Regions from separate parts of the Paenibacillus odorifer genome, predicted to be linked through region 1. Evidence: riboswitches for the same ligand, from Rfam matches in the RefSeq annotation. Region 1 holds a riboswitch; the other holds the start of a gene.
The links. Region 1 has a riboswitch for cyclic di-GMP ahead of PODO_RS04610 (glycosyl hydrolase). Riboswitches for the same ligand answer to the same signal wherever they lie in the genome.
Positions count from the first base shown of each region.

Region 2: linked by a shared signal. The riboswitch ahead of PODO_RS30840 (anti-repressor SinI family protein) and the one ahead of PODO_RS04610 (glycosyl hydrolase) in region 1 are both predicted to bind cyclic di-GMP.

Region 1 is NZ_CP009428.1:1,085,950-1,094,111, reverse strand. It holds gene PODO_RS04615 (glycosyl hydrolase) at 17-1,537, opposite strand; gene PODO_RS04610 (glycosyl hydrolase) at 1,691-3,241, opposite strand; cyclic di-GMP riboswitch class I at 3,254-3,333, opposite strand; gene PODO_RS04605 (sugar phosphate nucleotidyltransferase) at 3,470-4,843, opposite strand; gene PODO_RS04600 (UDP-glucose dehydrogenase family protein) at 5,517-6,857, opposite strand; gene PODO_RS04595 (glycosyltransferase) at 6,862-7,962, opposite strand; gene PODO_RS04590 (glycosyltransferase family 4 protein) at 8,024-8,162, opposite strand, start outside.
Region 2 is NZ_CP009428.1:424,076-432,237, reverse strand. It holds gene PODO_RS01880 (aldo/keto reductase) at 1-575, shown strand, start outside; gene PODO_RS01875 (hypothetical protein) at 955-2,130, shown strand; gene sipW (signal peptidase I SipW) at 2,132-2,722, shown strand; gene PODO_RS01865 (TasA family protein) at 2,813-3,421, shown strand; gene PODO_RS01860 (helix-turn-helix domain-containing protein) at 3,591-3,920, shown strand; gene PODO_RS30840 (anti-repressor SinI family protein) at 4,028-4,183, opposite strand; cyclic di-GMP riboswitch class I at 4,211-4,295, opposite strand; gene PODO_RS01855 (2-oxoglutarate dehydrogenase E1 component) at 4,766-7,633, shown strand; gene odhB (2-oxoglutarate dehydrogenase complex dihydrolipoyllysine-residue succinyltransferase) at 7,686-8,162, shown strand, end outside.

The DNA of each region.
Region 1 (8,162 bases):
CTATCATTTCATTAGATTAAGGAAGGAACAATGCCCCTTGTGGAATTACCTGCTGCTTCTGGCTGGAACTCTCCCATAGCAAACGAAGATTGGCATCTCCTTCATTCTCATAATATTCAATTTGGATATCATAAAGCGTTCCAGCTGTGAGCGGGATACTTCCTTTATGAAGGGTTGCACTTTGATTTTTCCAATTGTCGATGATCAGCTTTCCGTCAATCCAGACACGGACTCCATCATCAGAGGATGCTGAAATTGTATATTTCTCACTGAATTTGGGTTTGAGCTTCCCTTTCCAGCGTACAGAAAAGTGATCTTCATTTATCCCTGAGGCAGGTGACGCACCATGCCAATTAAAATCAATCTTACGGTCATCGCGGATAAGTACCGCTTCTCCCTCTAAATCAGTATTGTTATAGTATTCTCCAGTTAAACCCGTTAGGGTTACCGGAGTTACGGGTGCTATCGAAGGACCTCCTGTTGTGAGAACATAGTCCTCTCTCGATACTATAAACGAGTCTTTCATAAAGCTTTTAATTGACTGTAGCGTATTATTTTCTGTCAGTAATTTTCCCCAGGTCATCATATAGACCCATTTATTTTGTTTCTCAGTTAATACATCCGGGTTCGGCAGCTGTCCGCTCTCCCCGATTCCGATAGGTTTACCCTCGGCCAATGCGAGCAGATCCTCATAGTAGGACTGCTTATAATCGTTATTGTAGATATCCGCAGCCAGAACATCGAGTTTATCCCCACCGGGATAATATGCAGCATAAGGATCTGACCATTCATTCGGCGCATTCGGATTCCATACCCACAGTAGATTATTTAGCTTGTGTGTGTTTACAAAACGATCATAGACAATACTCCAAAGCTCTGAAAAATTGTCCTTTTTCCCCCACCAAAACCAACCGCCATTCATTTCATGGTAAGGTCGCCATAAGACTGGAACTCCGGCATCACGCAATTGTCCCAAATATCCAGCAACCTCGTCTAGATCTGAGATTAGCCTCTTATACTGAGCTGTCCCAGGTGTAACATAAGCATTAAATTTCTCTTGACTGAGACTTCTGTTTACATTGGACCATTCTGGAGATGTTCCCGGCAAACTCTGATGGAATGTCATGGCTACAATGCCACCCTCGTGATGCCATTCAATTGCACTGTCTATCACTGCTTGCCGCTGTTCTGCGATCGTCCCTTCGGATTGATTATTAATCGCCCCTAATTCATAACCATGTAGAACGGCATTTTGTCCCGAAGTATTCTTCAGCTTATGAACCAGTTCATCTGGGCTTTCTAGATAATCATGCTGGCCGGACAAAATCCCTTTGCCACGTAGATTCACCAAATTACTCAGCAGTTGCTTAGCCTCTTCAGAAGCCGATGGATTACTGGGTATAACCGGAGGTAAAGAGGAAGAAACACTCATAGCCTTCGGAAGACTCTTAACCTCTCCCCAAGGCAGCAAGGAAAAAATAATAAACACCGGTAACATAGTAAACAACAATCTGTTTTTCTTATAATATTTACGCAAATAAATCCTCCTTTCGGTAGCTGTACTGCCTCTACAGGTGCTAAATAAACATACCTGTTATCGGACAATCGTCTTCTGACCTAATGAGGACTATAGCTTAGTAGCTCTGCAATAATGCAGAGCCACTAAGGATCGACCTTTAATTTTCATCAATCAGGAGACATCCGGAAGAAAAAGTGCACTTGCTGGAACTGTCTCTTTAGCTTGACTAGCACTTTCCCACATCAAGCGGACTCTCGCATCGCCTTCATTCTCGTAATACTCCACCTTGATATCGTATAGCCGACCAGCCTTCAGCGTTATAGTGCCCTTACGCTCAGTACCACTTTGCTTAGTCCAACTATCAATCACGGATTCCCCATTCACCCAGACACGGATACCATCATCTGAGGTAGTGTAAAATGTATATTGCTCATTATATAACGGCTTAATTTTACCGCTCCAACGTATGGAGAAACGATCAATCCCGAGGGAGGCATCCGGCGAGCCTTGCCGCCAATTGAAATCGATTATTGCATCAGTTCTATTAAGAGCTGCTGCTCCCGACAACAACATGTTGTTGTAATACTCTCCTGCAAGCCCCTTCGCGAGAGGAATTGCTGCCTCCCCCTCTTCTTCGGAAGGTGCCGGCGCTGGTGCGGCGCTAGGTGTCGGTGCCAGACCAGTATTTAATTTATCTCTGGTCAGGGTGTAGTTGCTATTCATAAATGTTTTGATTGTGTCTGCACTGTTATTTTCGTAAAGCATTTTTCCCCAGCTCATCATATACGTCCATTTACTTTGCGATTGCTGAAGCTTCTCCAGATTAGGCATTTCACCATTCTCCCCGATCGCAATCGGTTTGCCTGCGGCTAGACTCAACAAGCTGTCATAGTATTTTTGCTGGTAATCATTTTCGTATATATCTGCTGCCAGAATATCTACTTTATCAGCACCTGGATAAGTTAGCGCATAAGGATCTGACCAAACATTGGGAGCATTCGGACTCCATACCCATAACAAATTATTTAATTTATGAACGTTAACAAAACGGTCATACATTATATTCCATAGTTTAGAAAAGTTATTTTTCTTCCCCCACCAGAACCAGTTCCCGTTCATTTCATGATAGGGTCTCCAAAGCACCGGAACATTGGCATCGCGCAAGCTTTTTAAAGAGACTGCCACCTTATCAAGCTCAGCGATCAGATTATTATATTGCTTGGTACCCGGTGTAACGTAACTATCGAACTCACTCTGGCTGAGTGTTTTTTTCACATTATCCCAGTCATAAGAGGTGCCCGGCAGGTTAGCATGAAAAGTCATAGCTACGATCCCGCCCGCTTTATTCCAGTTGATGGCGCTGTTCACCACATTTTGACGTTGCCAAGCCATCGTTGCTTCGGACTGACCACTGATCGCACCCATTTCATAACCGTGAAGAGCCGCATATTGTCCGCTGGTTCCCTTCAGCATATTGTTAATTTCATCTGGACTTTCTAAATAGTCATGTTGACCAGCAATAATGCCTTTTCCTGAGATCGAGTAAAAATAGTTAAGCAGCTTTACGGCTTCAGGTGAGGCACCTGGGGTAACTGGCGTTCCAGAATTTGAAGCAGCTATGACAATAGACGGCGAAATCCCAACAGCAAGCGGAAGTGCAGTCAGAAACAGGACGAGTGACAGAAATGCACCAAACAATCGATACGTACGGTAAGCTTTCAAAATATTCTCCCTTTCGGTAGCCAGGCTGCCACTCTTTCGAAGGCCCTATAGCTTTGCGTCCCTACCTTTCGATAGGTTTGCCTTTTCAATTTAAGAGAAATAATCTCTCTTACCGTAAGTATCGACGACAATTAATGATATATTTAGTGTTTTTATGACTTTTTTTGATAATTGAGTCAATTTACCTGTTTCAAGAAATTTTGAATTGGTTAAATAGATAGGTTAGACCTATGAAATGAATTGTTGTAGTTCTATATCATTCCAGTCTAAAGTAATACGAATGTTATCTTCTTCTACTAATTCAGACCCCGTCTGTACCTCTATAAACTCAACATCCGTCAAAGCAAGGATCGCGTGTTTCGTTCCTTCCGGTATACGTACCACGTCCCCAGCCTTCACATTATGTTTTTTCTCATTCAGCACAATACTTGCTTCGCCGCTGACGATTGTCCAAATTTCACTACGCTTGCGATGTAATTGATAGCTGATATTATTCCCCTCGGATATAAAAATCCGTTTGGTCAGCACTTCATTGCCTTCATCATATTTCACATAATCAATAACTTTGTAATGGCCCCAGCGGCGTTCCTCGTACATCGGTCTCTGTTCAAAGGTCTTCAGCACTTCTTTAATCCGTGGGCTCTCAGCTTTATGGGTAACTAGAATTCCATCCGGGCTAGCCGCAATGATCAGATCCTTCGCACCAATTACCGTAATCGGAATGTCCAGCTCATTAATCAAGCAAGTCCCCTCAGAATCCGCCGTCACAAAACCTTTTCCTACATGCTTGCTGCTCATTTCCTCTGTCAGCGTATTCCACGTTCCAAGATCCTTCCAGAATCCATCATACGGCTGCACCACAATATGTTCTTCTTTCTCCACCACTTCATAATCAAAGCTGATGGAAGACAATAGCTTATACTGCTTCTGCAATTCTTCATATCCTAAAGGCAACCCTTTACGCTGCAAAATATCTAACAAGTACCCTAAACGGAAGGCAAACACTCCGCAATTCCACAATGCATTTTGCTCGATGAGCTGTTCTGCTTGTATGCGGTCTGGTTTCTCTTGAAAGTGACTCACCTTCATAAAACCATTCCCCCCCGCCTCTTCAGTGGTAGGAATAATATATCCGTATTTCTCTGAGGCATGTTCAGGAACAACACCCATTAGTGCCAGATTTGCTCCACTTTCCAGCATGGTCCCCTCAAGCATAGCTATGGTATCGAAAAAGGATGCTTCTACATAAGGGTCAACAGGCAATATTGCTACCGTCTCCGCTGGAGAAACACCTGCCACTGAATAAAGATAGGTAGCTGTTAAGGCGATAGCCGGAAAAGTATCCCGACGCTCCGGTTCAACGATAATCGGCACATGACTTCCCAGTTGGCTTTGTATCATTTCTACTTGGCCGCGGCCGGTGGCTAGATAAGATGATTCTGCCATCCCTGCTTCCTCCAGCTGTCTCCAGACACGTTGTACCATGGATTCTGGTTCACCTTGAGGGCTTTCAAGTACCTTTAGAAATTGCTTTGAACGTGAGTCGTTAGACAACGGCCATAACCGTTTACCTGAACCGCCTGATAGAAGTACCATTTTCATAGAATGAACCCTCCTTGAATGGAATGTATTAAAAGCTATGTCTTTGTTAGGTAGAATCCACTCCAAGGGATTTTGGACTTCCGATCGCTGTTATCCTCAGATTTCCTGATTGGACCGCTTCTCGCGGTAGAAATCCGAGGATAGCATATGCTTTCGAAGCTAGCTTTCCTACGGAAATCTTTCGGGCGAACACTCCGTTTCTACAGTTCCAAATTCCCTTTCCGTTCTTAACCTAACCAACTACTTTTTAACAATGATCCATGCGCACCGGGCTGTACCAGCCGGAAGCGAGCACGTTTTTCTAAAGATTTGCTTCTGCTCCGGGGGAGGCAGCTGCAACTGCAAGAACAACTGCAACTACAAGAGCAAGACTAGTTGCCACCACAGAGACAGAGACAATGACAACTACAAATGCTACTGCTACTGCGGTATATAATCAGAGTACCTAACTTTATAAATTGCTTAGAACCTTAAAATAAGGGAACGAAGTGGCGGAAGAGAATTTTGGAACTGGAGGAGCAATAGCATCCGCCTTTGTCTGCGGATTTCTACCGCTATCAGCGGTTAAAATCAGGAAATCTGCAGACAACAGCGGCTGGAAGTCCAAACATTCTCTGGAGTCACGGCTCATCCCTAAATAGAAAAATCACAAGTTCAATCAATATAACTTAGATTAAACCGCTCCAGCCACACTAGCAGAATAACCGCTCAATCCGCCCATCTGCGGGCGGCCGACAGAATGATAAACGAGGCCGGTACCCTCGATTTGCTCCTTGGAATACACGTTGCGTCCATCGATCAATACCCCATTACGCATGCTTTTCGCCAGCTGATGCAGATCAATCTCCTTGAGCAGGCTCCAATCGGTCAAGAGGCAGACGGCATCGCTGCCCTCAGCCGCTTCCTCTGGCAGATGGCACCAGCGAAGCTGCGGATGATCGTATTGCTGCCTGAAATTTGTAGCTGCGATTGGATCATATAGTTTGACTGTTGCCCCCTCAGCCACCAGTGCCTCAACAATCTCTCTGGCTGGAGCTTCGCGGACATCATCAGTATTAGGCTTAAAGGCAAGCCCCCATATCCCAATCGTCGAACCGCGCAGGCTGCCAAGTGATTCATGCAGCTTGGAGATGATCATAAAGCGTTGTCCCTTATTCACTTCGACTACAGATTTCAATAATTTGAATTCGTAATCGACGTTGCCCGCAATTTGAATGAGCGCATTAGTGTCTTTCGGGAAACAGGAGCCTCCATAACCGATGCCAGCCTGCAGGAAGGATGACCCGATTCTTTGGTCCATACCCATTCCTTGTGCTACCTCGGTTACATCAGCTCCCACTTTTTCACAAATATTGGCGATCTCATTAATAAAGGAAATCTTCGTGGCCAAAAATGCATTCGAAGCATATTTGATCATTTCAGCACTGCGTATATCTGTTACAAATACATTTTCTGTGAAACCCTTATGAAGCTCGCGCATAGTTGGTTCCAGCTCTGGATTATCAAGACCAATGACAATTCTGTCGGGATGGAGGGTATCGCGAATCGCTGAGCCTTCACGTAAAAACTCAGGTGCAGACACGATATCAAAAGGATGATGGGTATGGCTAGAGATCATTTTGGAGATTTTCTCATTTGTCCCTACTGGAACTGTAGATTTAGTCATTATAATTTTGTGCCCTTCCATCGCTTTAGCGATTTCAGCGGCTGCACCCTCAATATAGGTTAAGTCTGCTTCACCATTAGGCAGTGATGGCGTACCTACAGCAAGGATGATAATATCTGAACGGCGCACCGAATCCTGAAGATCCGCAGAAAAAGATAACCGTTCCTCACGAAGATTCAGTTCAATCAGTTCCTCGATTCCCGGCTCATAGATGGGCGATTCCTTCTGTTTCAGCTTCTTAATCTTTTCCTCGTCCTTATCCACACAGATGACATGATGTCCGCCCAGTGCAAAGCACACGCCAGATACAAGACCCACATACCCAGTACCGATTACTGTCAGCTTCATATAATCATCCTCCTTTTAGAAAATTGACGTACGCCTGCTCAACATACTGCTTGAACTTAACCATAAACGCCTGCTCATCGAATTTACGTGCATGCTCCATAATTTGATCGATATCCCAAGCGTAGGACTCTACCTCATAAATAGCCTTAAGTAGATCCTCCACTTCTTGATGCTGAAAGAACACACCATTTACATAAGGAATAATAGTATCTAGTGCGCCACCTGCTTGATAAGCAATTACCGGTCTTCCTGCAGCGTTCGCTTCCAGCGGTGTAATTCCAAAGTCCTCTTCTCCTGGAAAAATAAATGCTCGACACTGTGCCATCATTCCAGTCACTTGCTCATCTTCTAGCCGGCCCAGAAACGATACATTATCCTTAGCCATGCCTTCGAGGCGCTTGCGATCCGGTCCATCCCCTACGATATAAAGCTTAAGACCGTTACGATTGAAAGCCTCTACCGCCAGATCAATCCGCTTGTAGGAAACAAGCCGGGAGACAATTAAATAATAGTCGCCAATGGTAGAAGAGCTTGTAAACCGGGCTGTATTAATCGGTGGAAATATGACATCTGCATCCCGGTGATAATAATTCTGAATCCTCGTCTTCACTACTGAAGAATTGGCTACGAACTGATTCACATTTTTAGAAGTCCGTTGGTCCCACGTTTTAAGCTGCTGCATGTATACCTTAAGCATTTTCTTGAACAGCCCGGAATTCGACTGACGTTCCATATAGGTGTCATAGTCCCATGCGAAGCGCATAGGCGTATGGCAGTAACAAAGATGAAACGTATGTTTAGGAACCTGAATACTTTTCATAAAAGCACTGCTGGAACTCAGGACGATATCGAAACCGCGAAAGTCCAAATCACGGATGGCCATTGGATAAAGTGGCAGCACCCCTTTAAAATTGGTCTTTACTCCCGGAATCTTTTGCAGCCAGGAGGCACGGATATCCGCATCTTTGAGATTGTCAGTAAGGCGGCTTCCGTTAAAAACCGTTGTGTAGATTGGAGCCTCGGGATACATGTGATGAAAGACTTCCACCACTCTTTCCGCGCCGCCCATTTGGATTAAGTAATCGTGCGCTATCGCAATTTTCATGTGAATCATCCTCAAAGTTTTATGGAGCATCATCTTCAGAATTACCGCGTCATATCATCTGTCAGGTGCCCGCCAACAAACCTTTATAGTAGTCAACGATGTCCTTGACCGTATTCTCGATAACAAAATGCTCTTTCACTCGTTTCATCCCATTGTCCGCCATCCGCCGTCTTTCCTCTGGGTGATCCAGCATCCATTTA
Region 2 (8,162 bases), 660 kb from region 1:
GACCCGATCCCTTAATGGATCCTGAGGAAGTAGCCTCCGCATTACATCAACTGAAGGCCGCTGGTAAGGTTCGCCATTTCGGGGTTTCCAATATGAGCGCCGCTCAGATCAAGCTGCTGCAGACTTATTGCGATGAACCTTTTATCGTAAACCAGCTGCATATGAGCTTGGCTAAGATCAGCTGGGTGGATGCTGGAATCAGTGTAAATCGTGAACCCTGGAAGGATATCATCTTTCCTGAGGGAACCCTTGAACATTGTCGAATGGAGAACATTCAGCTTCAAGCCTGGGGGCCACTCGCCCAAGGTCTATTTAGCGGGCGTTCATTAGAGGATCAACCGGAGAATATCGTCCAAACAGCAGCTATGGTCCAACAGCTTGCAGATGAAAAAGGAACAACACCCGAAGCCATTGTATTGGCTTGGCTAATGACACATCCAGCTGCCATTCAGCCTGTTATTGGAACTGTGAATCCGAAGCGTATTACTGCCTGTGCCGATGCGGACAAGCTGGAGCTTAGCCGTAAGGAATGGTACGACCTGTATGTTAGTTCACGTGGTTCAAAACTTCCGTAACATATACATTTATATTCTCAACTTCATTACTCCACTTATACCCGGCTCGCGTTTTTACTGCGAGCCGGGTATTTTTTTGCGAATCACCCTAAAAGATCGTTCTTTATTGCGAATATATTTAGTAATCGAGCGATAAATAGAGTTATTCAGAGATAAATTATCATTTTTGTTCTTTATAGAGTACAAATGCGCGTTATTGGCAGTTTTCTTTTTGTTTTATTCCATGTATGATTCATTACAGAAGTTGTTCTTAATAAAGAACGATAATAACGAACCAAAGAAACAGACATTGAGGGGAGGTATTCCTCTGAGACCCAGATCAGCAAGGAGAAGACCTAGAAGAAACAGGAAAATTGGTTTACGTATACTGCAATCAGGAATGGCTGTCTCCGTCTTATTTCTATATACCTCGCAGCAAGTTGGTGGTACCTATGGAGGCTTTGGAGCTGCTGCGCAAACCACTAGCACGATTAGCTTTTGCGAAGTATTTCCGAATTCGATCAAGGCACTGCTTACAGAGTTCAAAGAGCATGTTAATCGAGCGCTCACTTTAAAAGAATCACTACAACCCTTTTCCTCATCAGCTAACTACTCGGACGTTTCGGGAATAGAAGGGATGTCGCTGGAAGAGCTTGATGTCGCTGCACAAGAGATTTCTTCGCAAATAGCGGCGCTTCAATCCCAAATAGATAGCGTTAACGAGCAACTGGCGGCTAACAGCCAAATTTGGAATCAAATCCACAATGAGCTAAGTGCAGCAGCAGCCTTACTCTTCCAGATAGGAGGATATATGACTTCTCTAGATTCAAACTGTCTAGAAATCAAGGATGAGCAATTTTTCAGAGATTTACAAAGCAGCCTGAATCAAAGCGGTGTGATCTCGGAATCCTTGAATGCTTCCTTAAATGGAGTTATTAGTTACCTAACCTCCATACACGATGTCGGTCTTCCATTCGCTTCGGTAGTTACCAGTGATGTTTATGGACAACTTGAATTACGCGAAGGAGAGTTCCCACAGCCGCTGCCATTCCTGATTACCTTCACTCAACCAGATGGCGTGATCTCTAGCGACCTCACCTCCACTTATGAAGCTCTAAATACCGAATTGACTAACCTTAAAGAATCGGCAACCTCAGGTATCACTACCCTTCAAGATAAACTCCAAATGATCAGTCAGACTCGCGAGCAAAAACTAGAAGAGCTTGAAAAAGCTCGGCTAGAAGAAGAGCAAGCAAAGAAAGAAGAAGAAGCGAAGAAGGAAGAAGAACGTTTGGCTGAGGAGAAAAAGCAACAAGAAGCCGAGGATAAAGCGAAAGCTGAGGCAACCCCTCCAACGTCAGGTGAAGCTGCTCCGGAAGCCCCAAATAAAGAACAACCTGAAGCCCCAGCCACTGACCCGGTTAAGCCGGAAATTGGTGAAGAGCTCACAATTCCAAAAGATGTTCCTCAGCAAGAGGCTCCACAAGAGACGCCAAAGGCGGAAGACAGTACGACTACCCCGCCGGTAGCAACCCAAGCTCCTTCGGACCCTCAACCTGAGAAAGGTGGAGAATAAGATGCGAATTAAAAAAATTATCAATAATACCTTATCGAGCTTAATGCTTGTGATCTTTATTCTGCTGGTGGCAGCCGTAGTGTTATCCAAGGCCTCCGGTGGTGAACCTGCTTTCTTCGGATATGAGATCAAAACCGTACTCTCAGGATCGATGGAACCAGGAATTCAGACAGGCTCAATTGTCGCATTAAAACCCGGAGGGGATATGAATCGTTTCAAACCAGGCGATGTCATCACCTTTAGGAACGAAGATAATCTGCTCATTACTCACCGGATTGTAGAAGCGACCGTCAATAACGCTACTGGTGAAGCTGTTTATCGCACTAAAGGCGATAACAACGACGCACCCGACATGAACCCAACCAGTTCTGCGAATGTTGTAGCTCAGTATACCGGGGTCACTGTACCCTATGTCGGTTACGCTATGAATTTCGCGGTTTCCAAAGCTGGAAGTGTAGTCCTCATGATCGTGCCTGGCTTGATGCTTCTGCTCTATGCTCTGTATACCTCTTGGAAGGCTGTAGCTGCATTAGAAAAGAAAAATACTGCCCTACTGCCAGCCTCACCGTCCCCAACAGAAACACAGCCCTAAGTTGATTGTCCACTTCCGCTTACGAACCGGAAGATACAATATATAAATTTTATAAAAAATTCAAACACAAATTTGAGGAGGAATTTTATTATGGGTATCAAGAAAACATTGGGTCTTGGCGTAGCATCTGCAGCACTGGGTTTATCATTAATCGGCGGAGGAACCTTCGCATACTTTAGCGACACTGCGCAAAGCACAGCTACATTCGCAGCGGGTACACTCGATCTGAACTCCGACCCTTCTGTCATCGTTAATATTCCTAACCTGAAACCAGGTGATACTGTAACTAAATCCTTCAAATTGAAAAACGATGGTTCGCTCGATATCGGATCTATCATTCTGAATACATCGACTCAAATCACGGATGCTAAAGGAGATAACTACTTGGATTTAGCCGAGTTCATTAAAGTTAAATTCCTTAGAAATAATGATAAAGGGGTACCTATCGTCTCTCCTGAAAATGTAGTTTATGAGACTACACTTGCTGCTTTAAAAAGTCAGCATCCGGATCTCGTAAAAAATACAGGTTGGGATCAACTCTTTACCGAAGCATCCGGTATTAAAGCCGGTACCAATGACAGCTTCTCCGTCCAATTCGAATTTGTGGAAAATAACCAAGATCAAAATATTTTCCAAGGCGATAGCTTAACACTGACTTGGGATTTCGTAGCTAAACAAGGTGCGAAAAAAGACTACTAAGATCAATAAAGTAATTTAATAAAATACTCGAAGAGCAGCAGATCCTGAATCCGGCCACGGATAAGCAGATTGCTGCTCTTCTCTTTACAATAAACTTTGTCCGATTTATTGATATTTGCTATACTAATAACAAAAATTACGGAGGGGCGTCAGCATAGTGCCACAGAATATGGGCCAACGTATCCAGCAGCTCCGCCTAGACAAGGGTTTCTCCCTATCTGAGCTTGCGGACAGAGCAGATGTGGCTAAGTCGTATCTTAGCAACGTGGAGAGAAACATCCAATCCAATCCATCCATCCAGTTTATCGAAAAGATCGCTGACGCGCTTCAGGTATCCATTCATGCCCTACTCTATGGAGAACCAAATGATGCAGAGGAATCACATTTAGATTCGGAATGGTTCCGATTGGTGCAGGAAGCTATGGACTCAGGCATTAGCAAACGCGAATTCAAAGAATTTCTGGACTATCAGAAATGGAAGCTCGATCAAAAGGATTAATACTTCCTACTAATCTGGTACGATCCTCTCTTCTACTAAATCATATCGAAAAAGGACACAGCGAAGAACCGCTGTGCCCTTTTTCGATATGTAACCCCTCTAATGTATTACTGCACGATCTGCACAGTTTTCTCATGAAAGAACTGGCGGATTTCATCTGCCTTAATGCCAGCCTTCTTAGCTGCTAATAATAAATGTACCCACTCTTGATCCAGATCAATAAACTGCTGTTCTCTGTTGCTACCCTGGTTGGACTTTTCCAAAAAATCTCCCCCTAAGATTTTACGTCCCCAGGCAATCCGGCTGTCATAGTATCTCTACCTTAGACCCGCGACTTTGTGCCCCTGCCTTTCGGCAAGTTTACCTTTTACTGGACCCTTTTCACGAAAGGATCTGCTTAAAAAACTATAAAATTACTATCTGCAATAACATTATACAAAAAGAAAGCGGAAAAGTGTGTCGATTCCTGGTTACTTTCTATTTTAAAAACGAAAAATAAAAGATTTTTTTTCAAAGATCTTGTCCGATTATCACGATACTCGTCCGTTACATAAAATAAATTGTACTAGCAAAATAAATATTTACTGACCTAATAGTTAAAAATAAGGATAATAGAATCATTTTAATAGGCCTTTAGAATGGGTAATGAGAAGAAACACCCTTCTTTTCATTAGAACAAGCTAACCTATACCATTTTGCGAACGTATTGGACGAAAGAATGAATTGATTACAGTGGCTGAAAGTAGCACAATAAGATGAGAAATGAAACCGCAATCATCACAGCTCCAGTAAGCGTTGACACAAAATGTCACGTATGGAGTTCATCCGTTAAGGAGGATGTATTCATGGCAGCCAAAGAGCCCTATAACGAATCCATTTGGAGTAAGTATTACGGACCCAATTTAGGCTACATTCAAGAAAGATATGAACAGTTTGTGAAAGATCCCTCCACCGTAGAAAATAATTATCGCGAGCTTTTTACAAATTCGGGACCCCCTCCCCTAACTCCGGATAGCGAACCGGCTCCTCAGCCGCGCATCTCGGGAGACACCGAATGGCTTAGAAAAGCAGTAAGAGCTTCCAAGCTAATCGCCAATATTCGTATATATGGCCATATGGCCGCTGAAATTGATCCGCTGGTACGCGATCAGAATCCCATGGCAAAATATCTTGAGCCTGAAACCTATGGGCTGACCCGCGAAGACCTGATTGCACTGCCTGCCACGCTTATATGGGAAAATGCGCCGAATGATGTGCATACCGGGTGGGATGCCGTGCAACGTATGCGTCAGGCATACACCAAGACTATCGCCTATGAATTCGGGCATGTGCATGAAGAAAAAGAACTGCAATGGCTAAATAGACAGGCAGAATCCACCAGCTCACCAGCACCCCTGAATAATACAGAACGCAAAGAGCTCCTGAACCGCCTGATTCAGGTAGAGCAATTTGAAACCTTCCTCCACAAGACTTTTGTAGGTCAGAAGCGTTTCAGTCTTGAAGGCAATGATGCTCTTGTGCCGATGTTAGACGAAATCGTACGCGCTGCTGCACATGACGGTGCAGAGCATATTTTGATGGGCATGGCGCATCGCGGTCGCCTCAACGTTCTTGCACATATTTTGGGCAAACCTTATGATATCATATTTTCAGAGTTTCATCATTCTCCGAACAAGGAGCTTTTCCCTTCCGAAGGCTCCACAGGCATTAACTATGGCTGGACAGGTGATGTGAAATACCATCTCGGTGCAGACCGTGCTGTCCGTGAAGGAGAAACCGTACGCACAAGAATAACACTAGCGAATAACCCAAGTCACTTGGAATTCGTCAATCCTGTCGTGGAAGGTTTCACTCGTGCCGCACAAGAAGATCGGAGCACTGCAGGACTGCCGAAGATTGATACCAGTAAAGCTATGGCGGTGCTGATGCATGGTGATGCTGCTTTTCCAGGTGAAGGAATTGTTGCAGAAACGCTTAATATCGGCAAACTTCAAGGTTATCAAAATGGTGGGACGATCCATATCATTGTTAATAACCGAATTGGTTTTACGACTGAAAGTGAAGATTCCCGTTCTACGCATTATGCGAGTGACATCGCCAAAGGGTATGAAATCCCGATAGTCCATGTCAACGCTGATGACCCAGAGGCCTGCGTAGCAGCCGTACGTTTAGCTAGCGCATACCGCCATCAATTCAAAAAAGATTTCGTAATTGATCTCATCGGCTACCGCCGTCATGGTCACAACGAAATGGATGATCCTGAAACCACACAACCTATTGTCTACGGCAAGGTTCGCAATCATCCGACCGTCTACAAGGTTTATGCAGAGAGACTGAAAAACGAAAAGGTTCTTACCGCCGAAGACGTGCAAAAGATGAATGCTGAAGCAGAAAGCGTATTGCAGCGTGCGTACGATAATATGAAGGAAGGCAATCATAAGAAAAAAGAACCCAAAGCCTTCATTCCTCTACAAACGGACCGCGCAGCGGCAAACACTACAGCGGTATCCATCTCCAGCCTGCAGGAGATCAATCGTGAACTGTTGACGGTTCCAGCTGGATTCCAGGTTTATCCGAAGCTGGAGCGCATTTTACAACGTCGTAAAGATGCACTGAATGAGGGTGAAAAGGTCGACTGGGCACTGGCTGAAACGTTAGCCTTCGCTACCATTTTGAAAAATGGGACGCCCATCCGACTGAGCGGTCAAGATGCCCAACGCGGAACCTTCGCACATCGCCATCTGGTGCTGCACGACAGTAAAACAGGAGATTTATTCTCTCCGCTACATCAGCTAAGCGATTCCCGTGCCTCCTTTGGCGTATACAACAGTCCATTGTCAGAGGCATCAGTATTAGGCTTTGAATATGGTTATAATGTGTTCGCACCGGAAACCTTCGTAATCTGGGAAGCACAGTATGGTGATTTCGCCAATGCGGGTCAGGTTATTTTTGACCAGTTCATTGCGGCTGGACGCGCCAAATGGACACAGCGCAGCAATCTCGTCATCATGCTGCCGCATGGCTACGAAGGACAGGGACCTGAGCACTCCAGCGGTAGGCTGGAACGGTTCTTGCAGCTATCCGCTGAGGAGAACTGGACAGTCGCTAATCTGACTACCGCTTCGCAATATTTCCATCTGCTGCGGCGCCAAGCAGCGTTATGCGGGCAGGAAGATGCTAGACCGCTAGTCATTATGACGCCGAAAAGTCTCATTCGGAATACGCGCAGCACTTCTGCCGGAACCGAGCTGGCTTCAGGACAATTCAAGCCTGTATTAGCTGAATCTTTGCTTGGCCAGAAACCAAGTGAAGTTAAACGGCTCGTAGTCTGCAGCGGTAAAGTCGCTATCGACATCCAAACAGAACTGGAAGCAGCACAGGATAAGGATTGGTCATGGCTGCATGTTCTTCGCCTAGAGCAGCTTTATCCGTTCCCGGAACAAGAGTTAAGCGAACATTTAAACTCCTTCAGCTCCCTTCAGGAAATTGTCTGGGTGCAAGAAGAGCCGAAAAATATGGGCGGCTGGAGCTATAGTGAGCCTCGGTTACGCGCCATCGCACCAAAGAATGCCGGCGTAAGATATATCGGCCGTCCGGAACGTTCCAGCCCGGCCAGTGGTTATGCAGATGTGCATAGCTTCGAACAACGTAGAATTGTAACAGAAGCCCTAAAATCAAATTCGAACGTACAAGCGGCTGTACCGTCCTCTTAAGAGGACGGTATCACAATAGCGTAAACCATTATGTTTGGGGAGGAAACGGCCTGTGTCAGAAATCTTAGTACCCGATCTGGGAGAATCCATATCCGAAGGAACCATCTACAAATGGCTGGTTAAAGAAGGCGACACGGTAGGTCAAGGCGATGTGCTCGCTGAGCTGGAAACGGATAAAGTCAATCTGGAAATTAGTGCAGAGGTGGAGGGTGTCATCTCCACCATCCTGCGTCAAGCGGGCGAGAACGTAGCCGTTGGCGAAGCCATCGGCATCATTGGAGCCGCAAGCGGCAGTACGCCGCAGGCCGCTGAAAGCGAAGCCGAAGCGCCTAAAGCGGCTCCGGCAGGCGGCAACGCAGTAGCAGCCGCCGCGCCTGTAGCCGCGCCCGAAGTGCCTGCAGCAGGTGGCGACAGCCACGCTGCATTGGCATCGCCGGGCGCACGCAAGCTGGCACGGGAGCGCGGCATCGACCTCGGCGAGGTTAGCGCCCGTGATCCTATCGGCCGGATTGGTCAGGCCGATGTGTCC